One region of the Rhizobium acaciae genome, then DNA from elsewhere that is predicted to be linked to it. Evidence: predicted binding sites of a transcription regulator. Region 1 holds the regulator's gene; each other region holds the start of a gene.
What was found. The regulator LexA, encoded in region 1, represses DNA repair genes until DNA is damaged. The targets are predictions, from matches to a motif close to TGTTCNNNNTGTGTTCNG.
Positions count from the first base shown of each region.

Region 2: the regulator LexA is predicted to act here: its motif matches at 4,834-4,851, upstream of OLZ32_RS09940 (PA0069 family radical SAM protein).
Region 3: the regulator LexA is predicted to act here: its motif matches at 3,000-3,017, upstream of OLZ32_RS21995 (ImuA family protein).
Region 4: the regulator LexA is predicted to act here: its motif matches at 4,041-4,058, upstream of OLZ32_RS34125 (fibrinogen-binding protein).

Region 1 is NZ_JAPCZO010000007.1:223,628-229,544, reverse strand. It holds gene eno (phosphopyruvate hydratase) at 1-853, opposite strand, end outside; gene kdsA (3-deoxy-8-phosphooctulonate synthase) at 991-1,836, opposite strand; gene OLZ32_RS13775 (VOC family protein) at 1,833-2,729, opposite strand; gene lexA (transcriptional repressor LexA) at 2,928-3,647, shown strand; gene OLZ32_RS13765 (ComEC/Rec2 family competence protein) at 3,628-5,917, opposite strand, start outside.
Region 2 is NZ_JAPCZO010000005.1:142,644-148,560, reverse strand. It holds gene OLZ32_RS09970 (polyprenyl synthetase family protein) at 1-242, shown strand, start outside; gene OLZ32_RS09965 (tetratricopeptide repeat protein) at 377-2,209, shown strand; gene OLZ32_RS09960 (4-(cytidine 5'-diphospho)-2-C-methyl-D-erythritol kinase) at 2,267-3,178, shown strand; gene moaB (molybdenum cofactor biosynthesis protein B) at 3,178-3,729, shown strand; gene OLZ32_RS09950 (hypothetical protein) at 3,747-4,082, opposite strand; gene OLZ32_RS09945 (glycosyltransferase family A protein) at 4,262-4,780, opposite strand; gene OLZ32_RS09940 (PA0069 family radical SAM protein) at 4,920-5,917, shown strand, end outside.
Region 3 is NZ_JAPCZO010000014.1:28,724-34,640, forward strand. It holds gene OLZ32_RS21985 (error-prone DNA polymerase) at 1-759, opposite strand, end outside; gene OLZ32_RS21990 (Y-family DNA polymerase) at 756-2,267, opposite strand; gene OLZ32_RS21995 (ImuA family protein) at 2,188-2,940, opposite strand; gene ligD (non-homologous end-joining DNA ligase) at 3,221-4,285, shown strand; gene OLZ32_RS22005 (SOS response-associated peptidase) at 4,347-5,120, shown strand; gene OLZ32_RS22010 (hypothetical protein) at 5,415-5,741, opposite strand.
Region 4 is NZ_JAPCZO010000031.1:64,874-70,790, reverse strand. It holds gene OLZ32_RS34135 (type I secretion system permease/ATPase) at 1-868, opposite strand, end outside; gene OLZ32_RS34130 (hypothetical protein) at 894-2,930, opposite strand; gene OLZ32_RS34125 (fibrinogen-binding protein) at 3,073-4,029, opposite strand; gene OLZ32_RS34120 (helix-turn-helix transcriptional regulator) at 4,874-5,656, shown strand; gene OLZ32_RS34115 (hypothetical protein) at 5,672-5,917, opposite strand, start outside.

The DNA of each region.
Region 1 (5,917 bases):
CCTCGATCGAGATGATCGGATAGTTGGCGGCGAGCTCGGCCAGATATTCTGCCATGGCGCCCGATTCCAGCGTGCGGCCTTCACCTTCGAGAACGTATTTGCCGTCCTTGAAGAATTCCGTCGAGGCGCAGTCGAGGCCGAGGCACATGTCGTCGCCCGGCTTGTAGCCGGCTTTCTCGATCGACTTCATGATGAAGTCGAGGGCCTCAGGCGCGCTCTTCAGGCCCGGTGCAAAACCGCCTTCGTCGCCGACATTGGTGTTGTGGCCCTGTGCGGCAAGCTCCTTGCGCAGCGTGTGGAAGACTTCCGAACCCATGCGCACGGCTTCGGCGATCGAATCGGCGCCGACCGGCAGGATCATGAACTCCTGGAAATCGATCGGGTTGTCGGCATGGGCGCCGCCGTTGATAATGTTCATCATCGGCACCGGCAGCAGGCTGGCGGAAGCGCCGCCGACATAACGATAGAGCGGCAGGCCGGACGCCTGAGCGGCAGCCTTGGCAACGGCGAGCGATACGCCGAGGATGGCGTTGGCGCCGAGACGAGACTTGTTCGGCGTGCCGTCAAGCTCGATCATGATGTTGTCGATCTGGATCTGGTTTTCGGCGTCGATGCCGCCGATCGCGTCGAAGATCTCGGTGTTGGCGGCTTCGACCGCCTTTTCGACGCCCTTGCCCAGATAACGCTTGCCGCCGTCACGCAGTTCGACCGCCTCATGCGCGCCCGTCGAGGCGCCGGAGGGAACGGCCGCGCGGCCCATGCTGCCATCTTCGAGATAGACATCGACTTCGACGGTGGGGTTGCCACGGCTATCGAGAATCTCGCGGGCGATGATATCGGTGATTGCAGTCATGGGTTCTTCCTGCTCGGTGGGTGATAAATGGTTAGAAACCTGTCTTAGTCGAAGGCGTGCAAATTACAATGCTGCAATAGCCTTCGGACCAGCGTTCGGATGTGGCCTATAGCACGATCATGTCAGACTGTTGAACGTCAAGCCTTGGCGACCGCATCGAAGGCGAGCAGCTTTTCGAGAAGCCGCGGCATATCCTTGAGATAGACCATGTTCGGGCCGTCCGAAGGGGCATTGTCGGGGTCCTGGTGGGTTTCGACGAAGACGCCGGCAATACCGGTAGCGACCGCTGCGCGCGCCAGCGTTTCCACGAATTCCCGCTGACCACCGGAGGATTCGCCCTGCCCGCCCGGCTGCGCCACGGAATGGGTTGCATCGAAGATAACGGGCGCGCCCATCGCCGCCATGATCGGCAGAGAACGCATGTCGGAGACCAGCGTATTGTAGCCGAATGAGGCGCCGCGCTCGCACAGCAGCACGTTCGGATTGCCGCTGGCATTGAGCTTCTTCAGAACGTTCTTCATATCCCAAGGGGCGAGGAACTGGCCCTTCTTGACATTGACGACGCGGCCGGTCTTGGCGGCGGCGATGAGAAGGTCGGTCTGGCGGCAGAGGAAGGCCGGGATCTGCAAGACATCGACGACCCTTGCCACCTCCCCGCATTGCTCGGCGGTATGAACGTCGGTCAGGACGGGAAAGCCGAATTCCTTCTTGAGGTCGGCAAAGACCTCCATGCCCTTTTCGATCCCGATACCGCGTTCGGCCGACAGCGAGGTGCGGTTCGCCTTGTCGAAGGAGCTCTTGTAGACGAGGCCGATGCCGAGCTTTCCGCAAAGCTCTTTCAGCGTGCCGGCAACCATGAAGGCGTGGTCGCGGCTCTCCATCTGGCAGGGACCGGCAATCAGCGACAGGCGGCCGGTATTGGAAAAAGTGACCTGGCCTTGGCCTTCGCCGATCCTGACTTCGGAATTCGTATCAGTGCTCATCGTGTTTCCTCGAAGGCGAAGAGCGTGCCCTGCCCGGGCGCGGGCTTCACCAGAATGCGATTGTTCTTGCGCGTGTATGTCACCCCGTTAGCAGCCAAATACGCTTCTGTCACGGCAAGATCGGCGACAGCGAAGAGGATTGCCCGGCCGCGCAGGCCGCGATCTGCGGATGAGCCGGCGATATCGAAATAGGCCTCCAGCCCTTCCGGCGTCATCAGGCTGATTTTTGCATTCGACGCCGCGATAGAGACGCCGAAACCGGTTTTCTCGACTGCCGATTGCGCCACGGCAAGGCTGACGAAGGCGGCGAAGGCTGCCGGTTCCGGGGTGCAAAGCGCGATCTCGACTATGCCGGTGACACCATTGGCGTGCGTCTCCAGCGCGGCGCGGTCGGCCGGCAGCGGATTGACGCGCTCGACGGTGAAAAGCAGGAGATCAGGCGCGCACAGGTCCCCGGCAAAGGCCAGCTTGAAGCCGGCAATCGCCTCGGAACCGTCCGGCATCGTCATCGGTCGGGTGAATTGCAGCATCTCGCCGGCGCTCGATCCGTTGCCAACGAAATTCTGATGATCGATGCCGGCATCCTTGCTGCCGAAAGCCAGCCCCGAAAGCCCCTCCTCGCCACAGCGGAAACGGAAGGCCTGGTTGCGGGCGGTGAAGACATTGCCTTGGCGCGCCGATGCTTCGCTCTCCTCGACGCTCGCAATCCCGAGCGGCTCCAAATAGGTCTTGTCGGCAAAGAAGACGCAGGCATTCTCCGTTCCGAAGGGATGGCGCGCATCGGCGGCAACGGTGAAGCCGAGCTTGCCAAGCCTCTCGCGCGCCAGATCGATATGGACGACCGGCAGCACGACATGATCCAGCGGGTGCGGTTTGGCGGAGTGCTCGTCCATGATATCCCTCCTGGAAACGGCAAGAGATGTGCGACAGCGCTACCCTCAATGCAAGACTTCTGTGCCAATCCGGCGAATGAAAATAAAAATCTCAACGAGTTGGCGCCAAGTTTTACGGAAATTTAGCTACTTGCGGAACACATATGGAACATATAGTGTCTGTTCTGGATTTGTTTCAATCACGAGGTCACAACGTCGATGCTCACGCGCAAACAACAGGAGCTTCTCCTTTTCATTCACGAGCGCATGAAGGAATCCGGCGTTCCGCCATCTTTCGACGAAATGAAGGATGCTCTGGACCTCGCCTCCAAGTCCGGAATTCATCGCTTGATTACAGCGCTCGAGGAGCGAGGCTTCATTCGCCGCCTACCGAACCGCGCCCGCGCGCTCGAGGTCATCAAGCTTCCGGAGGCCTACAGCCCCAGCATCCAGCCGCGGCGCGGCTTTTCGCCGAGCGTCATCGAGGGCAGCCTCGGCAAACCGCAGCCGGTCGCCACTCCTGCTCCCGCAAAACCCGTCGCCGACAACGGCAACTCGGTCTCCGTGCCGGTCATGGGCCGAATCGCTGCCGGTGTGCCGATCTCGGCGATCCAGAACAATACCCACGACATCGTCGTTCCGGCGGACATGCTCGGCTCCGGTGAACATTATGCGCTGGAGGTCAAGGGCGATTCGATGATCGACGCCGGCATCTTCGACGGCGACACCGTGATCATCCGCAACGGCAGCACCGCAAGTCCTGGCGACATCGTCGTTGCTCTCGTCGACGACGAAGAAGCGACACTCAAGCGCTTCCGCCGCAAGGGCGCCTCGATCGCGCTGGAAGCGGCCAACCCGGCTTACGAGACCCGGATTTTCGGTCCGGACCGTGTCAAGGTTCAGGGCAAACTCGTCGGTCTCATTCGCCGCTATCACTGACATTGGCCAGGCCCGATTCGGTAAAACTATTGCTGCGCCAGTCATAGGCGCGATGGCGCATCCATGGCCGCGACAATGCATCGAATGCGGTTGCGACCTCCAGGCCGGTGCCCGTGAAGCGCAACTCGATGGAACCGGTCCTGCGCAGCGTCTCACCAGTGAAGAGCGTCGCACCCGAGCGGCAATTGTTGAAGCGAAGGCGGACCGACGTCACGACGATATCGGCCGCGTCACATGCCGGGCCGAGATAGGCGGCATTGTCGATGACGGTTACCACCTGACCATTGCCAAGCCTTGATGTGCACCAGGCCTTCTTGACGCAGGAAAAGCGGTTTGCGTCACCGCCCGCTGTGGCCGCTCGCATCGCGGTCCTTGCTTCGTTCTGCTGATCGCGGGAAAGCCTGACGCGGCGGTCTTCTCCCTCAGGCGGGATAGCAGGACCATCCAGCATCTTCGGCGGATCGTGCCTCGGCAGGACCAGGGCTCTCTGCCACTGGTCGAAGATGAAATCCGGCGGTCTTTCACGGTTGGAAGCCATTGCCGCCGCCTCGACGACCGCGACGAGACTACCATCCTCCGAAATCACCAAATCTGGCGGACGGGGAACCGGCAGAAGCAACAGGATGAGCGTTGCGACCGCGATGATCGATGTGCCGACATGGCGCAGCCGGGTGCGGAGCAGCGTCAGCAGCAGAAAGCCTGCGACGGCGACCGCGAAATACCAGGCGGGCAAGCGGCCGACGTCGATATTGCCATCCCAGCCGGACACCGTCTTTGCGACCGCGATCACCAGATCGAGGCCGAATCCGACGACCTTCCAGGCCCAAACATCCAGACCGAAAGGCATGAGCAGCATCGCCAGCAAGCCGGCCGGCATGACGATGAAGGAGATGATCGGCATCGTCGCGAGGTTCGCCGGCAGGCCGTAGGCGGTCAGGCGATGAAAATGCTCGATCGAAAACAGCGCGGTGGAAAAACCGCCGATCAGCGAGGTCAGGAAGACGCCGCCGAAGAAGCCCGCAACCGTAACCAAGGGCCTGACGATCGGCAGCTTCAGGAAGGCGTTTTCGCGGACGCGCCGGTCCTTCCACAGCTGATAGCCCGAGACCAGCGCCAATGTCGCGGCAAAAGACATCTGGAAGCTCGGACCCAAGACCTCGGACGGCGAAATGACGATGATGACGAGCGCCGAGAGAGCGACATTGCGCAGGCTGATCGACGGCCGGTCGAAGAAGACGGCAATCAACATGATGGCCATCATGATGAAAGCGCGTTCTGCAGAGACCGCAAAGCCCGAGATCAGGAAATAGGCGGTGACAGCGATGAGCGCGCCGGCGGCAGCGATCTTCTTCGTCGGATAGGCCTCAGCGATGCCAGGAAAGAGGCTGAGCAGCATCCGGAAGCCGACGAAAAAGATGCCGGCCGACAGCGCCATGTTGAGACCGGAGATGGCAATGATATGAGCCAGGCCGGACTGGCGCAGCGCCTCCGTCGTTTCATTCGAGATGGCACGCCGCTCGTCCGTCACCAGAGCAGCGGCGAAAGCGCCGGTGTCGCCGGGCAGGATCGACCTTATGCGGTCACCAATACCGCTGCGCAGCCGGTAGAGCCCTTCGAGCAGCGTTTCCGCCGTCGATCTGGCAGCCTGGGGACCAGCTTGCGCATCGACCTTCGTCGGTGCACCGTAGAAGAAGCCGTTGGCGCCGATGCCATCGAAATAGGCACCGAAGGAAAAGTCGTTGAGTTCGGGAAGTGCCGGACCTGCCGGCGGCGTCAGGCGCGCCCTGCCGGTGATGATATCGCCGATCTCGAAGGCCGCGTCCGCGCCGCGGGCGATGGCGGTTATGCGTTCCGGCCGCCGCTTCAGTTCCGGTGCCTTAGTGCCGGTGACCGCAAGAATGTAGCGCCACCGCCCGCGACCATCGCCTTCGCGCCGCTCGACACGGCCGGTCACCGTTGTCGTCACTGATGAATCGAGGATCACGGTCGAAGCCCGCCGGCTCTCGAACTGCGCCGTGACCATGCCGCAGACCACGAGCGAGAGCGCCAGCAGCGTTGCCCGCACTGCCGCCCGGCTGCGGCTGGCGATGAGAACCGCCACGGTCAGCGCCAACAGGCAGAGCAGTGATGCAACGAGAGAAAAATCCGATGCCGCGAGAAACCAGACGGCTGACCCGGCGCCGAGGAAGACCGGCGAGAAGAGCAACAGGCGGCCATGGTCCGCCTCCTCGCCCAGCATGCGCATGCCGGCACGCAGCAATTGCGACGCT
Region 2 (5,917 bases), on a different contig from region 1:
GCCGCGGCACAGAGGATGAGCGCGCCTTCTGGCGCGATGCGATCGAGGCCGGCAACAGCACCGACGCCAACCTCGAAAAAGCGCTGGGGCTGATCACCAAATATGGCACGCTCAGCGACACGATCGGTCGCGCGATCCATTACGGAACAATCGCACGGGACGCGCTTGCGCCCCTTCCCGATACGGTCTGGAAATCCGCCCTGATGGAAGTGATCGACTTCTGCATCGAGCGCGTCAATTGATCAAACGTCCTTGATCGCAGGCTGATTTTCTTGCAGCGCCGCTTCAAAAAAGCCATCCTGTTGTGAATCAGTGATCGCAACTGGTTTTGCGACCGACACCATTTGTCGGGACGCTGTCGAAGAAAGGTTTCCTAATGCGGCAGAGACTTGCCATCCGTCTTCTTACGAGCGCAGCGCTGGCCGCTGTCCTTTCGCTCAGCGGTGTCGGCGGCGCGAACGCCGAGGATGCGGCCAAGACAGACGATTCCGGCACGGCCGTTCACTTCGATGCGGACAGCGTCACCACTTTCTCCGGCGCCTTTCTCGCCGCGCGCACGGCCGATGTCGATCATGACTACGAAACGGCGATCGAACTCTACAAGAAGGCGCTGCAGATCGAGCCTGGCAATCCCGAGATTCGCCAGCGGCTGATGATCTCGCTGCTGCTCAATGGCGATATCAAGGACGGCGTCAAATATGCCAATGACCTGAAGGGCGATCCTTCCGTCGAGCGTATCACCACGATCGTGCGCGGCATGGATGCCGTACGCCGTGACGACTACAAGTCCGCCGAGGCAATCCTGAAATATAAGGGGCCAAACGATCTCGATCGGATGATGAACGACCTGCTGCTCGCCTGGGCCCGCGTCGGCGCCGGCCGCGGCAAGGAAGCGCTGACGATGGTCGAGAAGATGAAGGGGCCGGACTGGTTCCGCATCTTCCAGAATTACAATGCCGGAGCGATCGCCATCGCCATCGGCGACGTGAAATCCGCCCGAAAGCATCTGAACGATGCCGTGCTCGACAAGGAGGGGGGCGCAACCGCGCCCGACACCTTCATGCGCGCCGTGATGGCGCTTGCCCGCCTCGAAGCAACACAAGGCAATAAGCAGAAGGCGCTCGACGCCGTTTCCGTCGGTGACAACCTGTTGCCGAACTATGCGCCGCTGAACGCGCTGCGCGACAGTATCGAAAAGAACGAGAAGCAGGAGCAGCAGGTCAAGACGGCCGAAGAAGGTGCAGCCGGCGTGCTCTTTTCGGTGGGCGGCGCGCTGAACCGCGACGGCGCCGAGGACATCGTCTCGCTGTATCTGCAGACGGCCAATGCGCTCGATCCGAACAGCGCCGATACGCTGGTGCTGCTCGGCGGCATTGCCGAGAAGCAGAACCAGATGGACCGCGCCATCGCGCTCTACAAGAAGGTGCCGGAGAATTCGCCGATGCGGCGCATCTCCGAGCTGCAGCTCGGCCTTGCCCTTGCCCAGGGCGGCAAGGTGGACGAGGCGCGCAAGCACCTGCAGGCGCTGATCGCCTCAGACCCGAAGGACATCCGCAGTTACCTCGCCTATGGCAGCGTGCTCTCCGACGCCAAGGACTACCAGGCGATGGCCGCGAATTACGACAAGGCCGTCGAAACGATCGGCCCCATTCCCGGCCGCGCCAACTGGAGCGTCTTCTTCCAGCGCGGCATTGCCTATGAGCGGCTGAAGAAGTGGGACCAGGCGGAACCGAACTTCCGCAAGGCGCTGGAGCTCAATCCCGACCAGCCGCAGGTACTGAATTATCTCGGCTATTCGTGGATCGACATGAACCGGAACCTCGACGAAGGTCTCGGCATGATCAAGAAGGCCGTCGACCTTCGTCCCGACGACGGCTACATCATCGATTCGCTCGGCTGGGCCTATTTCCGCCTTAACCGCTTCGACGATGCCGTCGACGAGTTGGAGCGGGCTGCACAGATCAAGGCCGGCGATGCGACGATCAACGACCATCTCGGCGACGCCTACTGGCGCGTCGGGCGCAAGCTCGAGGCCGTCTACCAGTGGAACCGGGCGCTCGGCTCCGAGCCCGAAGCTGCCGAGATCCCGAAGATCAAGGACAAGGTCGCCAACGGCCTGCCCCCCGCCACCGACGATGCCAAGGCGGCCGACAAGAAGCAGCCGGATCCGGCACCCGTTATCCCGCCGCCGGTCGACAAGAAATCCTGACGGGCGGGAGGCATGCCTGAAAAGGACTTGGCCGGAAACAGGTCAAAGAAATAGAGCATGATGTCGTCCGAAAACCGCTCACACTTTTCGGCATCATGCTCCAGCATCACCGAGGAAGCTCGCGCGAAGATCAACCTGGCCCTGCATGTGACGGGCCAGCGGCCGGATGGCTATCATCTGCTCGATATGCTGGTGACCTTTGCAGATCACGGCGACCGGCTGGATTTCGTGCCGTCGCCGACCGATGCGTTCACCCTGTCGGGCCGTTTTGGCGGAACACTTGCCGGCGGCAGCGGCACCAACTTGGTGCTGAAGGCCCGCGATCTCCTGCGCGCGGCGATCGGTCCCCTCGCCTTTCCCATCCGCATCCATTTGGAAAAGAACCTACCGATCGCCTCCGGCATCGGCGGCGGCTCGGCGGATGCGGCTGCGACGCTGCGCGGGCTGACGCGGCTCTGGGGCGCGACGTTGCCCGAGGAGGCGCTCGCAGCTCTCGCCCTGAAGCTCGGCGCCGACGTGCCGATGTGCCTTGAGAGCCGGCCGTTGATTGCCCGCGGCATCGGCGAAGAGCTCGAATCCGTGCCGGAGCTGCCGGCCTTTGCCATGGTGCTCGCCAATCCGCTGAAGGGCGTCTCGACGCCCGAGGTTTTCCGCCGGCTGGCGGAGAAAAACAATCCGGCTCTGAGCCTGGCACTGAGCCGGTCTCAGACTGCCGACTGGCTCGCGGCGATTGCTGCTGCCCGCAACGACCTGGAGCCGCCGGCGCGCGAACTCGTGCCCGAGATCGCGGCGATCTCGGCGATGTTGCAGGCCCATGGCGCGCTTTTGACCCGCATGTCCGGTTCCGGCGCCACCTGTTTCGGCATCTTTGCGACGATGGCGGCTGCGAAAGACGCGGCGGCAGCTCTTCACGAGGCGCGCCTCGACTGGTATTTCCAGGCGACGGAAACGGTTTCGGGAGGCGCATGATGGCAGGTCTGGACGAAAAGCGGCCCTTCATCGCGGTCGGCATTGCGGTTCTCACGATCTCGGATACCCGCACGCCGGAGACGGACAAGTCAGGCGACACGCTGGCGGCGCGGATTAAGGAGGCGGGGCATAGGCTGGTCGACCGGGGGATCGTGCCCGATGATTGCGAAAAGATTGCCGCGCGGGTGAAGGCCTGGACTGAGAACCAAGACATAGACGTCGTCATCACCACCGGCGGCACCGGCTTTACCGGCCGCGATGTGACGCCAGAGGCGCTGGAGCCTTTGTTCGAAAAGCGGATGGACGGCTTTTCCGCCATCTTCCACCGGATCTCCTATGAGAAGATCGGCACGGCGACGATCCAGTCGCGCGCCACGGCAGGCGTTGCCAACGCCACTTTCATCTTCGTGCTGCCGGGTTCGCCCGGCGCCTGCCGGGATGCCTGGGACGGCATTCTGAAAGGGCAGCTCGACTATCGAAGCGTGCCGTGCAACTTCGTCGAGATCATGCCGCGCCTGGACGAGCACCTGAAACGCGGCGCGACGAAGTAAACCCGTTCTCGCTTGCCCTATGTCGCAAGGCCCGGCAGGGCGGGCATGGTGTCCCAGCTGTCACCCGACAGCAGGACGCAGCTCATGCCGTGAACGTTCGTGACGATGAGTGTCCAGGTGCCGCTTTCGGCGGCATAGACCTCGAGAACGGCGTTCTGGTTGATCAGTCCGACTGCCGTGAGCTTTTCGGCGAAGTTCTTGTCGAGGAAATTGACGATTTCGGGTCGGCCTGCGCAACTGCGCATCATCTGCGATGCTGCCGAATGCGGATGCGCGATCACCAATGTCGGCAATATGACGGCCAGCAGGCCATAGATCATACCGCGTACGCCGTAGATCCTGCCGCGTGCCATGACGCACCTCCTTTCGCCGGGAACCCGGCAGAAAAGGAGATTTTCGGTGACCTGTTCTGCCGTTCACCGGCATTCCATGGCCATTCCGTTGAAGCGAGGCGCTTCCACGGCGCCATGTTTGAATTATAGCGCGAAATCCTATTGGGCGCCATCTTTTGCTCATGGAGAGGGTGACGGCCCTATCGAGCAGCGCGCGCGACCCAGGACGGAATCATTTCGCTCGCCAAGCGGCGCGGCTTCTGGCCCTTGACGAACTCGGTGAGCCGCATGCCGCTTTTGGCGGTGGCGAGCGCCAGCTTCTTCGGCATCAGCAAACCAAGCTCCAGCGGCGGCACGGCCCGGCCGACACGCTGGAAGAACGGGCGCCGGTAGCCGCGTGAAGCGGTGAAGCGCGCCGGCAGCTTGTTCAGCGCCATATATTCGGCGACCTCATCGATCCAGCCGGCCTGGGGTCTTGCGCCCGGCTCGACGAAGAGCAGCCATTCGCCGCGGGCTGCGCGGACGATGTCCTTGATATCCCATTGCGAATGGAAGCGGCAGCCGGCGGCGTCGGCCACCCGCGAGGTGCCATCGCGCGAGCCGTGATCGAGCACGACCACATCGCTCACCAGCCCCTCCACCGCGCCTGCCACCAATACCGATAAAGTCTGTGCCAGCTCAGATTCCTGATCCTGACATTCGAGAACAACCGTCAACATTGACTATTTATAATGCGCCGCACAAAATTTTGCCAGCATCGTTTTCCTCATTTTGTTCTTGCCTTGTTCTTGTTTTGCGGATAGGAATTTAATCAGCAAAATGGGCGGAGGCGATGGCTTTCCGCCGCGGGAGAATCCGATGAGAGAGCAGTCCCTGGCAGGGCAGCCCGCATTCGCGCCTGCCAATACGGCAGATATTGCCGATGCGATGATCGTGTCCTCAGGTCTGAGAGTCGAGGTCGATCGGCGGCGTGGGCGTGGGGCAGGACTGAACCCGACAGGCCGGTTCGAGACGCTGCAGCGGGAGACCGTCGATGATGGCTGGCAGACGTGGGAAGAGCTGCCGCCGTTCAAGACGGAAGTGCAGGTCGAAAAACCGCGCACGGCCATCACCCGCAACGAATCGCCGGATCTTTCCTTCGACCGCTCGATCAATCCCTATCGCGGCTGCGAGCACGGTTGCATTTACTGTTTCGCCCGGCCGACACACGCCTATATGGGGCTTTCTGCGGGGCTCGATTTCGAGACGAAGCTCTTTGCCAAGCCCGATGCGGCAAAGCTGCTGGAGCGGGAGCTCGCCAAGCCCGGCTACAAGGTGCGGGTGATCGCGATCGGCACCAATACCGATCCCTATCAGCCGATCGAGAAGGAATGGCGCATCATGCGCGGCATTCTCGAGGTGCTGAACAAGGCGAACCATCCGGTATCGATCGTCACCAAGTCGGCGATGATCCTGCGCGATCTCGACATCCTGCAGGAGATGGCAGGTAAGAACCTGGTGCGCGTCGGCATCTCGGTGACCACGCTGGATCGCAAGCTTGCCCGGACGATGGAGCCGCGTGCCGCCACACCGCCGCGGCGGCTGGAGACGATCCACACCCTTGCGGAAGCAGGAATCCAGACGGCTGTCATGGCCGCCCCGCTCATCCCGGCGCTAAACGACCACGAGCTGGAGCGTATCCTCGAATCGGCAAAGGCTGCGGGTGCTGCCGAGGCGAGCTATGTCATCCTCAGACTGCCGCTCGAGGTCAGCCCGCTGTTTCGCGACTGGCTGCTGCAGCATTATCCCGATCGTTACCGGCATGTGATGTCGCTGGTACGCTCGATGCGCGGCGGCAAGGATTACGATGCCGAATT
Region 3 (5,917 bases), on a different contig from region 1:
TTCCTCGAGCGAGAAAGTGCACCGACGGACGATCTCCATCGTTCGCGCGAGGGCTTGCCGGTATCGCGGAAACAGCCGCTCCATTTCTTCGGGCGGCTTCAGATAACGATCAGCGTGTCGCTCGCGCTCGAAGCCGACTTCGTCGATCGTCGTGCGGGTGCGGATGCAGGTGACAATGTCCTGCAACTGCCGACGGCCTGGCTCATGGAAGAGGACGTCATTGGTGACGACCGTTCGCACCTTAAATCGTGTTGCGAGATTTGAGATCTCATGCAGCCGCAGCTGGTCGTTCTGCCGGCGCCGCAGACAAAGCGATACATAGGCCCGATCCCCAAACAGCTCGGCCATCTTGCGCAGCTGGATCGCGCAGACATCATCCGGCAGGTCCGGCACCAGGATGCCGATCATGCCGTCGGCGTAGGCAATGACATCGTCCCAGTGGAGAATGCAGTTGTTCTTGCCGCCGCGCGACTTGCCGAGCGTGACGAGGCGGGTCAGCCGGGAATAGGCAGCCCGGTCGGTCGGGTAGACCAGCAACGACATGCCGTCGGCCAGATCGAGCCGGCAACCGACAATGAGGCGTAATCCCGTGGCGCGCGATGCTTCAAGCGCCCGGACGATCCCGGCAAGCGAATTGCGATCGACAACGCCGAGGGCTTCGATGCCGAGAGCCTTGGCGGTCTCGAACAGTTCCTGCGCCGAGCTCGCTCCGCGCAGGAAGGAAAAATGGGTCGTGACCTGCAGCTCGGCATAGCTCATGCGAAGATCCCGTGGATGAACCAGCGGTGGCTTCCGGTTTCAGGATCGATGCCATCGCCGGAGCGAAAGACCCAGAGGCGCTCGCCGGCCTCGTCTTCGATGACGAAGTAGTCCCGCACCGCCTCCATCTCGGCGTCGCGCTGCCACCACTCGCCAAAAATCCGCTCAGGCCCATCGGCCCGCTTGATCTTCCGGCGCTTGCCGCGCCAGGTGATCGAGACCGGCGGGCGGTCCGGCAGCAAGGCGATGGCCTCAATCAGTTCCGGACGCGCCAGCAGCCGGACCGGCCGTCGCCAATGGCTGACCCAGGTGACCTCGACCGGATCGGCAGCAGGACTGATGCGCTGGACGGAGCGCTCGGGCACGTCGGAGGCAACGGGTGCCACGCGATACACGCGCTGGCCACGATTGCCGTAGATATCGATCAGCGGCGTCACGTCCTTCACTTCCTCCTCGACCAGCGAGGAGGATTTCTGGCGCTCCTCCAGCGGCTCGGCCATGACGGCGGCCAGGGTGAGCTTCTCGATCCCGAAGCCGGGCTCAATCTTTTCCGTCCGGTCGCGAAACAGCTTCGTCAGCCAGGCGACGTCGCGCACCGGCTTCACCGTGCCGGCGCGGATTGCCTTCCGCGTACCGTCAACCTTTTCGACGATCAGGTCGGCGCGCCGAACACCAAGGCCGCGCCTTTGCAGCTCCTCGATCAGTTGCACGACCAGCCGGCCAACATATTTGTTGATGGTTTCGGCAGCACCGATCGGCTCGGCAAAGGCGCTGCTCACCTCGACGAGCTCGGCGGTGCGGATCGGATCGATCGGTTCGCAGATGCGTCCGAACATCTGGTCGAGCCGCCGAGCGATCTCCGGACCAAAACGAAGCGTCAGCGGCGCGCGCGGCGTGTTGCCCAATTCGCCGATGGTCTGGAAGCCAAGCGTGCGCAGATCGCTGACGACTTTCCCGGGAAGGCGCAGCAACGATATCGGCAGCTTTTCGACGGCGCGGACGGTCTCACCTGAAGGCACGATGACCGTGTCGCGGCTGATGGCGCGGGCGCAGGCGTGAGCTCCACCCCAGGTGTCGGCGATCGCGACACGGGGCGTGAGTTTTTTTGCCAGGAACTGATTGGCGATCTTCGTCACCATGGCGAGCTCGCCGCCCTGCAGGTGATCGGCACCCTCGGTGTCCATGACGATCCCATCGATCCCATCGACCGCAACAATCGGAGAATAGAGCGTCAGCGCCCAAAGGGTAATGCGTTCGAGTGCTGCAGCATCCTTTGCAGGATCCGCATCGACCAGCATCAGGCCGCGGAACAGCGCCTGTGCTTTGGCCGCCGGCATGCCGACATGGACGCCGGCTTTCCTGGCGGCCGCGTCGGCGGCCGACACCCAGCGTTTCGAGCCGCTCCTGGCGATCACGGCGATCGCCTGTTCAGGCGGAATAGACGGATCGGCGCGACGAATGCGATCCGTCGGCAGATCCGGAAGATAGATCGAGACAACCCTTGTCATCGCACGCCCTCACGAGAAACTCTGCACATTCACCCGCTTTCACGCGCATCAATTCCAGCAACCATTGGGCCCTCCCCACACCCGGCACTGGCAATTCCTCCGACGGCATGACGCTGACCCGCCATCGGGTGGTCGATGCCGTCGGCTGCCCGAAATCATTGGCCTCCGTCTGTCGCCGCCAGCGTCGCACGGCAAGCGCCATCGTGCCCGTTCGCTCAGCCGCCAGCTGCAGCCGGCGCGAGCTGACCATCGGCAGGCGAACGAGTTCACCAACGACTGCGCCGAGCCCGCCGAAGGACAGCCCTTCCTCCATGTTTGCCAGGACGTCTTCTTCCCTGTCGGATTCGACAAAGATCACCCGGTCGGGATGGAGGCCGACCTGGGCGAGCGCAGGAAAAAACAGATCGGGGCGCGTCAGGCACCAGACGATCGGGCCTTTGGTGCGGGCCGCGATGGCCGCCGCACAGAGCGCCGCCGCCGCACCATCCACCGTGCCCGATCCGCCGCCGGCAAATTCGTGCAGGGCGCCATAGGCCAGACCACCTCCCGGCAGGACCGCATCGATTTCCGGCACGCCGAAGGACAGACAGCCGGCCTTTCTGGCTGACACGCCCTCCAGCGAGGCGATGCGCTCGCGCAAATCGGAAATCACCCGTTCACGGGCAGCAGTCATCGTTCACGGCTCCCTTCAAGGTCGTGTTGGCGGCCGACATCATGTCGATCAAATGCGGATGTTCTCTTTCTGTTCCGACCCAATAAAAGAGTCAAGCAACCGGAAGGATGGGAATATTATCCTGAACATTAGAAATCAGCAGAATACCCATGAGAATCAGCCCAATAGCGGCCCGCGGATTTTTTCCGAGCGTTTACGGGCGCTAATCCCTTTGTGTGAATTGCGGGGACAAGTCGGCATCGTCACAGTGTCTTTAAGATTTTTCTGCTGAACTGTCGGCATGCCGAAGCCTCCGAGATCAAAACCCCTCCTTCGCGACACCGAGGCCCCGATCCGTTCCCGGCCGCGAGGCAAGCGCAATCCCGCCCAACCACAGCTGCTGTTCGATCCCATGCCCGAGCGCGTCGAGCCTGCGCTGGCGCAACTGAAGGCCCATCCTCCAAAGGGAAACGAGTGGAGTTGGGAGCTGAAATGGGATGGCTATCGCCTTGCCGTTCATGTCGAGCCGCAAGGGATTAGGATCCTCACGCGTGGCGGCCATGACTGGACGCACCGGTTTCCGGCGATAGAGCAGGCCGCCCGAGCGCTCGGGCCGGCGACGATGATCATCGATGGCGAAGCCGTCGTGCTCGACGATGAGGGGCGGCCGGATTTTGGGCTGTTGCAGCAATCGCTGGGCGCATCCGACAAACAAGCTGGCAACCGGGCCTCTAACGCGGTCCTCTACGCGTTCGATCTTATCTACCTTGATGGCCACGATTTGCGCGGTGTCGAATACCGATCGCGCCGACACCTTCTCGAGGACACGTTAAACGGCCTAAAGAATGATCAAGTCGGCGCCGTCAGGCTATCGGAAACACTCGATGGCGAACCAGCCGTCCTGCTGCAGCACGTCTGCCGCCTCGGCTTGGAAGGCATCGTCGGCAAGCGTCTCGACCGGCCCTATCGCTCTGGCCGGACCGGAGATTGGGTGAAAGTCAAATGCATCCAGAGCGAAGCGTTCTTCATCGTCGGTTATGAGAGGTCGGCGGCGTCCCCTGCCGGCTTCGGCTCATTAGTGCTTGCCGCCTACCGCGATGCCGATCTCGTTCATGTGGGAAGCGTCGGAACAGGCTTCAAGGAAGCCGAGGCCAACAGGTTACGGAAGATGCTGGACACGCTGCGATGGAAGCGAAAGCAACCGCCCCTGCCCTATTCCGGAAGTGCCGACATTGTCTGGGTCGAGCCGACACTGATCGCCGAGATCGAGTTTCGCGCCTGGTCGACTGACGGGAAACTACGTCATCCATCCTACAAGGGCCTGCGCGAACGCCAGGACAATGCCGACGTTTTCCGGCTCGACTAGCGAAACCGGCGCCATACGCTAGATTGTCCTCCATTCGAGCTCGGCGGAGTAGATATCTAGCATGTGCAACCTGTATCGCATGGAAGACAGGGACTGGGTCGCAAAATGGGCCCAGGACGCTGAAAGCCTGATCAACCTGATGCCGGCCTACCAGATGAACCCGGATCAGATGGGGCCGATCGTCCGCAACACCGCCGACGGAAAGAAGCAGCTGGTCCATGCGCGCTGGGGACTGCCCTCGCCGCGCTTTGCCCTTGAGAAGGCGGCCAAAATCAAGGCCGAGAAACTTGCGGCGAAAGGCAAGCCATTCGATCTCGAGGAACTGATCCGGATGGAGGCCGACCGCGGCACGACCAATGTGCGCAAGCTCGGTTTTCCGCACTGGAAACGATGGTTTGGTGTCGAAAACAGATGCCTCGTCCCGGTCACCAGTTTCGCGGAACCGGATCCGGCCAGCCAGGAGGATGGCGGGAACGTGCCCAATGCCTGGTTCGCCCGCGACGAGGAGAAGTCGCTGATGTTCTTTGCCGGTCTCCATGTGCCGCAATGGCAGAGTGTCCGAAAGGTCAGGGACGGCCTGACCACTAACGACCTCTATGGGTTTTTAACCACGGATCCCAACGACCTGGTGAAGGCGATCCATGAAAAGGCGATGCCGGTCCTGTTGCGGACGAAGGAAGAGACCGACATCTGGATGCGGGCGCAGTGGGATGAGGCCAAGGAACTGGCCCGCCCATTACCGAATGACGCGCTGATCATCTCCTCCCGCGAACCGTACGGATCCACGATCGTTTCGAAATCCGGAGAGCTGGTGGAACAGGGCAGTCTCCTTTGACGCCTGGGCTCAGAGCTTGAATGTATCGGAAAACGAAAAAGCCTGCCGCGGGAGGAGGTGCGGCAGGCTTTTCGAAAGAATTGAACCACGGCTGGGAGGAGGAGGGCCGTTGTTCCGTCAGGCTCCCCTGGGAGGAGGAATGGGTCGCCTGAAACACGAAGCTCTGCGGGAGGAGGTGCATTGCTTCGTTGATCCGAAGATATCAGAGGCTGTCCCGACCGCCAGCGCTCAGATCGCAGTGCAGCCATGCGTTTGTTGCAACGCAATATAACTCCTGTGCTCATTTTTCGGCCATTATGGTCGAGACGCCGCTTTCTCTGTGCTGGGCTCGAAACCGAGAACGAATTCGATCACCTTGGCAGAGGACATTTCGCAGGGGTTCAGTGCCGATCCCCGCCCAGCGAATCGATAGAGGTTGAAGCTGACGATATCTGTTCCGCCAAGCTCCTCGCCATAAAGCCAGGTCCGTTTGCCATCCTGCGACCGCTTGACGGTCACGCCCCATGATCGATTACCAAAATATCCGTCGACATAGCCGTCCGGCAATTTCGCAAGCGCGTCTTCGAACGTCGCCTGAATTGTTGGAGGTGTTTTGCCGTTGGCCGTCATGGTGCGAGGCATTCGTCGCAGATCCCGCAGCCATCGTCATCCATGCTTGAGGCCGGACGTAACCTGCGACAGCACGGACACGTCGTTGCATCCGGTGCACACTCTTCATCGCGGTCCGGGGGAAGAATTTCGATACAGACGTTCGACAGGACATCGGCCGCGCTTCGATCCATGCGATGCTCCAGTGT
Region 4 (5,917 bases), on a different contig from region 1:
GCGCGCCGAGCTGCACTTCGAGCTCCACCGCGGTGCGCATCAGGATGAAGCGCCGCACCGAATCCATGAAGGCCTGCAGCAGCACGGCGCCGATCACGGCGATCGAGAGCATGACGAGCGTGTCGACGGAGCGGCTGGTCAGCACCCGGTCGGATATCTGGAATAGATAGAGCGGGATTGCCAGCAGAAGGACGTTGATGGCGATCGTGAACATCATGACGACCACCATGTTGTGCCGTACCGCCGCCATGCCGCGCGAGAGGCTGGCGGCGAAATTCACAGGCTCGCTGCGCTTGTGAAAACCGCCGCCGCTTCCCCCGCCCCCGCCCCCGCCGCCCCCGGGATCGGAATCCTTGCCGTTTCCGCCGCCGCCAGCGCGCAGCCGCCTGTCGTTCTCGCTGATCGGACCGCTTTCGCCTTCGATGGTCTTGCCGAAAGGGATCGTCGGGCTCGATTTAAGCTCGGTCTTCTCTTTCGGCAGTTCGGGGGCCACCCGTGCTTCGATCTGCGGCTGGGCCAGCGCTTCCGCCGGTTTTGCTGTCGCCGGGCCCTGCGCCATCGCGACAGGAGGTGCCGTCTCCACTTTAGCTTCCGGCACCACCATCTTTTCCGGGAGGGGCGCCTCCGTTGCACTAGCGCGTCCGATATCGGCAGCCTCGTTTGTCGCAGCTTCGGACGTCTTCTTGTGGCGATCGGGCGAAGAAGCAGCCGCACCGCTCAGCCTGCGAAGGTTCTCGACCGCCTCGTCGATCGCGGATATGCACACATCGGTCATCGTCGCTTCCGAAGGGGCAGCGGCGGGAATAGTGCCCGACCTCAGATCGAGGGCGCTGCCTGCCGCAAGGATTTGTTTCGAAATCTGGTTCATCGTGGTTCCCTCGCAATACTCAAGGTCACGCGACCATGGCTTGCATTACGTCGGCGGGGTGCGTCGACGACCATGAAAAATCATTCCCGGCATTGATGACGCCGTCAGCGCAATCGCCGCCCGCCGGATCGTCGTTGTCGAGAAAGGCGATGACTTCGTTGGCGAGCCTGTCGTCGGCCGGTTGCGGCTGTGTCGTGTCATGTTCCACCAGCCCGCCCTGAATGAGGATGGCGTCTGAATAGAGCTGGCCTGCCAGATAGGTCGTCTGGCCGAAACTGTCGTAGTCGACGATTTCGGCGATGTTGACGACCGCATTGCTGCCCGTGTCGATTGTAACCGTTGCGTCGGGATTGTTTTCAAGGATGGTCGATGCCGCCAGGGTCACATCGTCGGAATCGCCGAGGATGCTGACCTGCTTTATGATCGTCATGTCGTAGAGATTGCCGGTGATATAGAGCACGTTGAGGCCGGCATAGCCCTGGAAATTCACATCGAAGGACAGCCCTTCCGGCATGTTTGGATCGCGGTCCTCGATCGCCTTCTGCGTCGCGGCCATATAGTCCGGCATGGCTGCGAACGGGCTGTCCGTCCCGACATTGTGGATCGAGGCGAAATTCCAGATCAGGTTGTCGCCCGTCTGTATGTCGGCGCCGGGATCGACGCCGTCTTCCGCCCGCACCCAGTCATTGTCGTAGAGCAGCGAGATCTGCGTGATGCTGTTGATGTCGAGCACGTTGCCGCCGATGATCACCAGATCATATTGCAGGCCCATCTGGAAAAACGAGGAGAAATTGATCGAAGTATTGCCGCCCGTCAGAACCGTGGATTCGGACCCTGAGGTGGTGACCGTCATCGTGTCGTTGTCGGTGACGAAGTGATACTGCTCGATCCACTGGACGAAGGAGACGTCGCCGTCGATGACGCTGACGCGCCAGCTGTTGGGGAACGTCGGCTCGGCTGCATCTGTGTCGGTGTGGCTCGATGCTTCGAAGGTGCTGTGTTCGAAGAGGGCGATATTTTTGGCGATCGTTTCCGCCGCCTCGCCCGATCGGTCGGATGAATGCAGCGTTGAAGCGATCTCGTCATTGTCGCTGTAGACAAAGGCCTGGGAGATCGCGTCGACCTGGTGATAATTACCCATCACCGCCGTGACCGAGGTGATGACGCCGGTATTGATCACCGAGGCGACGTTGACGACGAGATTTGCACCGGCGGTCACCTCAAGGCTGTTGCCGCTCGGGTCGTCCTGCTCGACGGATGTATTGCTGTCATCGGGCTCTTCCGGGAGCTTGGCGAGACCGCGGTCGGGCAGGAAGTCGTCGAGAACCGGTATATCGGTCTCGGCCTTGCCATTGATGTAAACGGTGTCGTTGACCCCGGGATCGAGGCGGACGAACTCATGCGTCGCGTCGGTGCGGAGCGAAGTTGTCCCGCTGTCCTCGGTATTTTGAGCATTTTGGATATAGACTTCGAGATCCTCGGCGACTTTCAGCGCGCCATCATAGGTATCTGTCCGGTGGAGGCTTGCAAAAGGCGTGAAGATCTCGGCCTTTGTGCTGAAATCCGCGAGCTGCTCGATGACGAAGCTCGTGTCCCGCGGCGCATGGACGCCATCCGTCATATCGAGATAGTCGTCGTCGTAGAGAGCGTTGACCTGGAGGACATGACTGATCGCCGAACCAGGCCCGGCAAAGATTGTCAGTTCCGGCTCATCCGTGAGCACGATATCTGTAGGATCGCCGAAATGCGGTAACGGGATGTCCTTTCCGGCGATCGCCGCCAGCTTCTCGAGGCTCTCTTCGAAGACGCGGCCGAAATGGCGCGCCGGGCCAAATTCGATTTCGTAGCTGCCGCTTTTGTAATCGATGCCCGGATCGTAATCCTTGAGCTGGAGATCGGAAGAGAAGGCGGCGGTAAAGGCATCCTGATCCGGCAGAGCCGGTCCATCCGCGCCCGGTCCTGCGCCTTCGGCATAGTTGGTACGCAACCTCATCTCGTCGGTCGTCATCTCGAAGAGACCGATGAAGTGCGCAATGATTTCCGAAATCTTCTCGATATGCATGGTTCGGCCCTCCCATTCGAGATGACGATCGGCCTTGGTGGCGCCCGCCGGGAGCCGTGGTGTGGTCGTCAAATCGTTTTCAAGCAGTCAAACTGCACCGGCTTGAGCCGGTGCAGTTCGTCTTGGTCGCTGGAGGTCAGTGTCAGGTGCTGGTGTCCTCGCCGACGTCGGAGGCATGAGAATTGCCGCCGATGACGCTGGAGTCGACCGTATTGCTGAGCAGGTTCGCACCCTGAACGAGCTCGAGGTGGAAGCCGGAATTGGCAAGGATCGCCGAAGCATCGGCCGCGCTCGAACCAGCGGCGTCGTCGCCGGCCTTGAGATCCCAGCCTTTGCCGTCCATCTCCATGCCTTCTGCGCTGTCGGCGGTGCCGCCATTGGCATTCAGGTGGTTCTGAGCGCCTGCGTTGTCCATCTTGGTGTTCCAGGCGCTATCCTGGTCGGCCAGATGGTTCGCCTGGACCGCGCTGAAGCCGCTGTCATTGCCTGCGCCGGTCAGCGAATTGTTCAGGATGTTGTCGACGTCGAGAGTGAAGGAGAAGTCGTCCCCGAGGTTGAAGGTGAGGTCGTGTCCGGCAACGCCGAGATTGGAGTCCTTGACGTCCTCGATGACGGCGAAGTCTGTGTCCGTCTTGTTGAAGCTGTCGGAGGTGTTGTTGCTGTCGGTAACCGTCTTCGTATCCGTATCCGTCTCCGTAACGGTCTTGATATCGGTGTCGGTCACGGTCTTCGTATCGGTGTCCGTGATCGTCTTGGTGTCGGTGTCGTTGTCGCTGTACGTCTTGCTGTCATAGCTCCAGTCGTAGTCGGTCTTGGTGTCGGTATCGGTGATCGTCGTGGTCTTGGTGCTCGTATCGTCGTCGGACTTGTAGCTCCAGTCATATTCGTTGTCGCGGTTGTCGCCGTTGTTGGCGGCAACATCGATCTCAGCCTTGACGTCCACGTCGACGCTGTTGTCGGTATTGTCGCGATTGTCGCCATTGGCGACGCCGCCGACATAGCCGGTCGAATCGTCCTCGATTTCAGTGGAATTGATAGCACTGTTTGCAAAGCCGTCGGCAAGCGCCCCGACCTTTGTGATTTCGATGTCGTCAGACATTGCACTCTCTCCAGAAAAAAACCGGAGCAGCTTTTCGAAATCCCTCTCATCTCAAATGGGATTTTACTCGCGCTCGCTCCGATGCGGTTAACATCGGCAGATGTATTCGATACCAGTCATCTGCAGCTTCTTCGCGATTTGTTGATCAAACCGTTGGTATTGGGAACGTACGTACTCAGTACAAGGCCGCACATATCCGGCTCCGAATCCTGAAAAGGATAGGGAGTAGTCAGGTTTTCTTTTCGTTGAGTTGCCCTAAATGGAGGCCGTGTATCCAAAACGCATGACAATACCTGGCTTTTCCATGCCGCCACTTGGACGACGATCACAGAATGCTGGAAAAAATGCGGATCGGATAGACACCAATTCGGGCTAAGGCGGATCTGCCCTGCCCGAATAGCCCTCGGACAGCACCTGTCGTCGGAGTACTAAAGATCTGTTCGGCGGCGCCGGCGAGCAGCGATAATCCGGAGCTCCCGGCATTCGCCCCGCGGGGTTGAGGGGCACTTTTCGACGTTTCCCGTCTCATACTCGGCCCGCACCGCATAACTAAAATATGACAATTTGTACTGAAATATTACATTCAACTGATCATTTATAGTCGGAGCAAATATATCCTTGAAGTATCTATTGCGGTGAAAATACAACCAAAGCTTTGTATCGTATCGTTTTTCGCCCGCTAAAACTAATCACTTTGGGCCATTTCCTTCCTTCTCAATCCGTATTAACATAATTAAGAAATGTCTAAAAAATAAAGCGATGACATTTGGGGTCGGCATTTCTTACTATCTAATACCCACCATCGCGCCAAGTTGAGTAAAGTGTAACGCTAGGGGAGGCGTATATGTTCATGACAGGCTCAGGAATGGAGAATGCGGACCAGGGGAGGAAGTTGGGTTCGTCCGGAGATACTATACTAGTGGTGGCCAAGGCGGATCTGTTTTCCGAATGCATGGTAGAAGCACTGGCAAAGAAATTTCCGAACTGTGAAGTGGCAAGCATAACGAGTACAAAGCCGATGCTGGAAAAAGATGCCAGCGATATGAAACTCGTTTTATTCTATCATATACCCGGCCCGGAGCTTCACGAAGCGCTGCAGGCTGCCCGCGAAAACCACCCTGAAACCTCGATCGGACTTGTCGTCGAAGCGATCGACATGCTCGAGCCCTATGTCAGCCGGCTGGTAGAAGCGCGGATCATCGATGGCGTCCTGCCACTCAACCTGCGGCTGGATGTCTTCATGGCTGCAGTGGATCTGCTGATGAAGGGCGGCGAACATTTTCCGTCAGCACTTCTCAATCGCCTCACCAACAAAAACGCCCAGCTGGAGCCTTCGCTCTATCAGACAAAATCGGTCGATGCGGCCCGAAGCAATGCGCTCAAGCTGAGACGCGACAGCATCTCCGCTTTGACCACCCGTGAGGTTCAGATCCTGGATCTCATATGCAAGGGCACGCAGAACAAGATCATCGCCGACAAGCTGCATCTTTCCGAAAATACCGTGAAGGTTCACGTCCGCAACATCTACAAGAAGATGAACGTCCGAAACCGCACGGAAGCTGCATCCCGTTTCTTCAATGAGCATCCGGCCGGTGAAGACGATATGTCGGGCCGCTGGCGCAATTGATCTGACGCTTTTGCTTCAGATTGGGGGGCGTGCAAAGCAGCGCGACTTCTGTCCGAAGCCGCTTGGAGAGCAGATATAAGGCGCCGAGCCGTGATAGGCTACCGTGCGGACCGTTGCTGCAGCCGCGCGCCCGACGCGATTTGCCGGATAGGCATAGGCCTGGGAAACGCGCGGCGCCTCGACCACGACGATGTTCTTTTTCGCGACGATCGCGATATCGTCATCAACGACCGCGCAAGCCGTTGGTCCGATCGCAACAAG